DNA from 2 places in the Ferruginibacter albus genome. Region 2 is predicted to be linked to the other one. Evidence: riboswitches for the same ligand, from Rfam matches in the RefSeq annotation. Region 2 holds a riboswitch; the other holds the start of a gene.
What was found. A riboswitch is a leader RNA that binds a small molecule or an ion and turns the genes downstream of it on or off. The one in region 2 is predicted to bind thiamine pyrophosphate.

Region 1: another riboswitch for thiamine pyrophosphate. It lies ahead of K9M53_RS10845 (inorganic diphosphatase); the one in region 2 lies ahead of K9M53_RS06280 (TonB-dependent receptor).

The regions. Positions count from the first base shown of each region.
Region 1 covers NZ_CP083388.1:2,484,907-2,487,115, reverse strand. Annotated here, with positions in the region: gene K9M53_RS10845 (inorganic diphosphatase) at 374-898, opposite strand; TPP riboswitch at 1,001-1,100, opposite strand; gene K9M53_RS10840 (YtxH domain-containing protein) at 1,301-1,555, shown strand; gene K9M53_RS10835 (PQQ-dependent sugar dehydrogenase) at 1,864-2,209, shown strand, end outside.
Region 2 covers NZ_CP083388.1:1,432,886-1,435,094, reverse strand. Annotated here, with positions in the region: gene era (GTPase Era) at 1-506, opposite strand, end outside; gene K9M53_RS06290 (lipocalin-like domain-containing protein) at 565-981, opposite strand; tRNA gene K9M53_RS06285 (tRNA-Met) at 1,105-1,176, shown strand; TPP riboswitch at 1,202-1,297, shown strand; gene K9M53_RS06280 (TonB-dependent receptor) at 1,337-2,209, shown strand, end outside.

The DNA.
Region 1 (2,209 bases), 1.1 Mb from region 2:
AACTAAATCCCCTCCGAAAGGAGGGGATTTTGCTAATTGCTATATATGTCGATTATGAGAGAGAAAAAATTGTATAAAACTATTTGGACAAAAACTAAGCCGTTTCTTCTGCCACATTTCACTTACACATTGATGCTAAAAAATTCTACACATTGGGGAAAAATAACAACATCGTAATATTACTAAGCAACTTTTTATAATAGTTACATCATTTTGTTTAAAAGCCAGTACAGATAAGTAATTGCAAAGAATAAAGGACAGTGTAATTTATCTTTCTAGCTGTTCGGCACAATATTTATTTAATAGAAACTATAGGTTTTTCAATAAGGGATTTTTCGAACGGAACTGAATTTCTATTTAGTTCCCTTCTTTTTTATAGCCTTGACAAAGTGGGCTTATTTTTAAAATGATGATAACTGTTATTACTCTGCTTTATTAATTTTTCTACGTCAGCCGCACTCAGCACGCCTTCTGTGATAAACGTTTTATCGTAATAAGAATTATAGGATATGAAAAAGTTTTTTATCTCATTGATCTTTTCTTCTTCTATCTGATCAATAGAATTAATGTGTGCATATACTTTAGACAAAACAGGTATTCCGATAAGTCTGTCATTTCTAATAGATATTTTGTTTTCATCCATCTCGGATGCCTGTATACCACCGATTATTCTGCATTCTACCACACAACCCGTAAAAAGAGCATGTTCAGAAAATACCAATACATCCAGGGGATCACCATCTTCTCCAACGGTATAAGGAACAAAGCCAAAGTCATAAGGAAACACAAGACCTTGAGGAAGAATCTTGTTTAATTTGAACATGCCGGCAGAGGGTTCGAACTTGTACTTGAAATGTCCCTCCTTAGGGGTCTCGATTATGATGTCATAATTTTTCATAACTCAATGGTTTAGTAAGTTTTTTAAATAGTAAGTGATTAGAATTTAATGCAACAAAACTCAAGCCATTTTAAATAAAAACAGGGCTTCCTTAAAGAAGAAGCCCCTTGATTCTTTTGCTTTCCTTCGCCGGTATTATCCGTGTCAGGTTCTATGGGTATTTCTCAGCTCTTTAAATTGTGAAGCACCCCTCAAATGAATCTGGGATATATAGATAAATAACCATGCCAGATATATTTTAACCGGGCAAAGATTTGTGAGAGAATATAGCAACGATTTTGTTTTTATCGGGGATATTCTGCTACAACACATTCATATAATTGTGTAAATGATTGTATTATAAAATCAGGCACAATTATTTTTACCTGTTATTCATTCATCACTATTTAAATGCTATTTATTATGAGTAATAGAAAAATTGCAGCAAGCTTTTTATCGGGAATTGCAATAGGCGCAATTGCCGGTTTATTATGTGCTCCTGATGAAGGAACAAAGGTCAGGAAGAAAATACTTCAGAAAAGTGAAGACATCACCAAAGCTTTGAAATGGAGTGTAACAACCATTCGTGAAGCATTGATGAGAGAGTACAAAGAGGCTGAAGAAGCAATTGCAGGTGCAACTGATTTCACCAGGAGCGAAACATCGATCCAGTCTTGATTTGTGATCAAATGCAGTTGAAAAAATTATACAATTTTTTCAAACAATTATGTAACAGGTCTATTGCAATCATGCACTTATCTTTGACCCGGTGTTTTTCGTAGGGCAATTACTTTGAGAGGTAATCAAGCAAGGCTCCGTTTACGGAGCCTTTTTATTTCATACATTTTAGCAGCGTGATCTTATACAATTACAATCCACGGAAATAAAATCCTCAAGCAGGGGAAAATAATCGGCGTAAAGAAAGATAAATACGGTTTATTCTTACAGGCATATTTGTTGCAAAAACAATAAGAAAAAATTATTGTATGAAACAAAGTCTTGTCATCGCTTCTTTCATCTTATTAATTACATCGATCGGATGCGGACAAAAAAAACAAAAGGAAGATGCATCACCGACTTCTGTAAAAGCAGATACGGTAGCAACTAAAACACAGGAAGTCAATCTTCCTGAGCCATATGCTACTCCATCTGCAAAAAAAATCAGTAAGGTTATCGGTTGGCCGGCAAATAAAACACCCACGGCGCCGGCGGGTTTTGTAGTTAATCTTTTTGCAGATAGTTTAAATAATCCACGTTGGATATATGTTGCAGACAACGGGGATATTTTTGTTGCAGAAGCAAAGGTTGAGCATAACCCACTCAAATCAGTAA
Region 2 (2,209 bases):
TCTACTACTTTTTTTATCAATGCATCAATGCCTTTTTTCTTTAAGGCTGATATAGTAATTACTTCTTTACAATATGCCTGCTGCGCAAAGAAATTGGTAAGTTCTTTTATCCTGCTTTCATCAACGGCATCTACCTTATTAATAATTACCAACGCCGGTACTTTCAATTTTAATGCAGAAAATATTTCATGATTTTCTTCTGTAGTATCTTTTGCATCTATAATTAATAAAGCAATATCGGCATCTTCCAAAGCGCTTTTAACAGCCTGCATCATTTTTTCGTGCAGTTTATACTTTGGCTCAATTATACCGGGTGTATCAGAAAAGATAATTTGATATTCCTTTTCTGTTACAATGGCTTTTATACGATGGCGGGTTGTTTGCACTTTGTGCGATACAATTGCCAGTTTCTCTCCTACCAATGCATTCAGCAATGTGCTTTTGCCGGCGTTAGGTTTACCAAATATGTTTACAAAGCCGCTTTTCATCAGGTGCAAAGATGCCATAAAAAAACAGGTAATAAAAATTACCTGTTTAATAAATTACGTATATAGATATTAAATACTATTGTCTTACCAGCGTAATTACAGTTGCACCTGAAATAGGACCAATAGTTTGTGTGCCATTTATTTTAAGTCCTGTGCAGCTAAAATCAGACACTGTTCCTGAAAGTTCTGCATTGCTGGTTGTAAGCGTTGTTCCGTTAAGCGACCAGGTTCCACTTTGATCACTTGATGGCGAGCATTGTGTGCCTGCATCAGTTACGGTAGCAGTTCCATCACTTTTCAACTCATACACATCATCCTGGTTACATGCAGGAATTTGAGACATCGCATCCGCACCATCAAATGTAACAGCAGTTATTTTATATTTTCCTACTATAGAAGTTGAAGACAAAGTACAGGAGGTTGTTCCACCATTATCTTTACTGCATGCAGCAAGGGCAACACACGCAATAAAACCGGCAATAATTTTTTTCATACAGTGATCAATTTTTGATGAATAACGAAAGTAGCAAAAACAGCAGAAGCTATAAAATGAATCTTTTATTAATTATTCTTGGCTGATAACTTACATCTCCCTAACTTTGCCGCTCAATTAAACCGCGAAGTAGAGCAGCGGTAGCTCGTCGGGCTCATAACCCGAAGGTCGGAGGTTCGATCCCTCCCTTCGCAACTAAATCAATCGTTCTTTTAAACCGACTGAATTTCCGGGGTGCTTTTTAAATAAGGCTGAGATTATACCCGTTAAACCTGCTCAGGATAATGCCTGCGAAGGGAGTGCTACTCTTACATCGGATCGTCTTCCGGATGTTCAGCTATAATTTTTTATTGTAATGAAAAAACTGCTATTATGTGCATTGGCATGTGCGTCAGTCATGTCATCATTTGCACAACAGGGAAAAAAATTCAATGACACCACCGCTTTACTGCCTGTTGAAGTATCCGCAGTAAAAGCAAGCGACAAGGCGCCTTTTGCTAAAACCAATCTTTCTAAAAAAGAATTAGCAAAAAATAACCTGGGGCAAGATCTTCCTTTCTTATTAAATCAAACACCTTCGGTTGTTGTAAATTCTGATGCCGGCAATGGTGTTGGTTACACCGGGATCCATATACGAGGCACAGACGCCACACGCATAAATGTTACATTAAATGGTATCCCTTACAATGATGCAGAAAGCCAGGGTACTTATTTTGTAGATATTCCGGACATTGCATCTTCTGCTGCCAATATTCAAATACAACGCGGTGTAGGTACCAGCAGTAATGGTGCCGGTGCTTTTGGCGGAACCATTAATATTACCACTAATGATTTTATTGATTCTGCTTATGCGACAGCAGAAAACAGTTATGGATCTTTTAACACGTGGAAGAATACAATTAAAGTTGGTTCAGGATTGATCAACGATCATTTTACGATAGACGCAAGATTAAGCAAAATAAGCAGCGATGGCTATATTGATCGTGCCAGCAGCGATTTTAAATCTTTGTATTTATCTGCAGCTTATGTTACTAAAAGCTCTTCGTTACGTTTTAACCTTATTACGGGAAAAGAAAAAACATACCAGGCATGGAATGGCGTGCCGGATTATTTAATTGATTCACTTCGCACCTATAATGAATTGGGAACCGAAAAACCCGGAGCTCCTTACAGCAATCAAACAGATAATTACCAACAAGATCATTACCAGCTTTTCTTTAATCATACG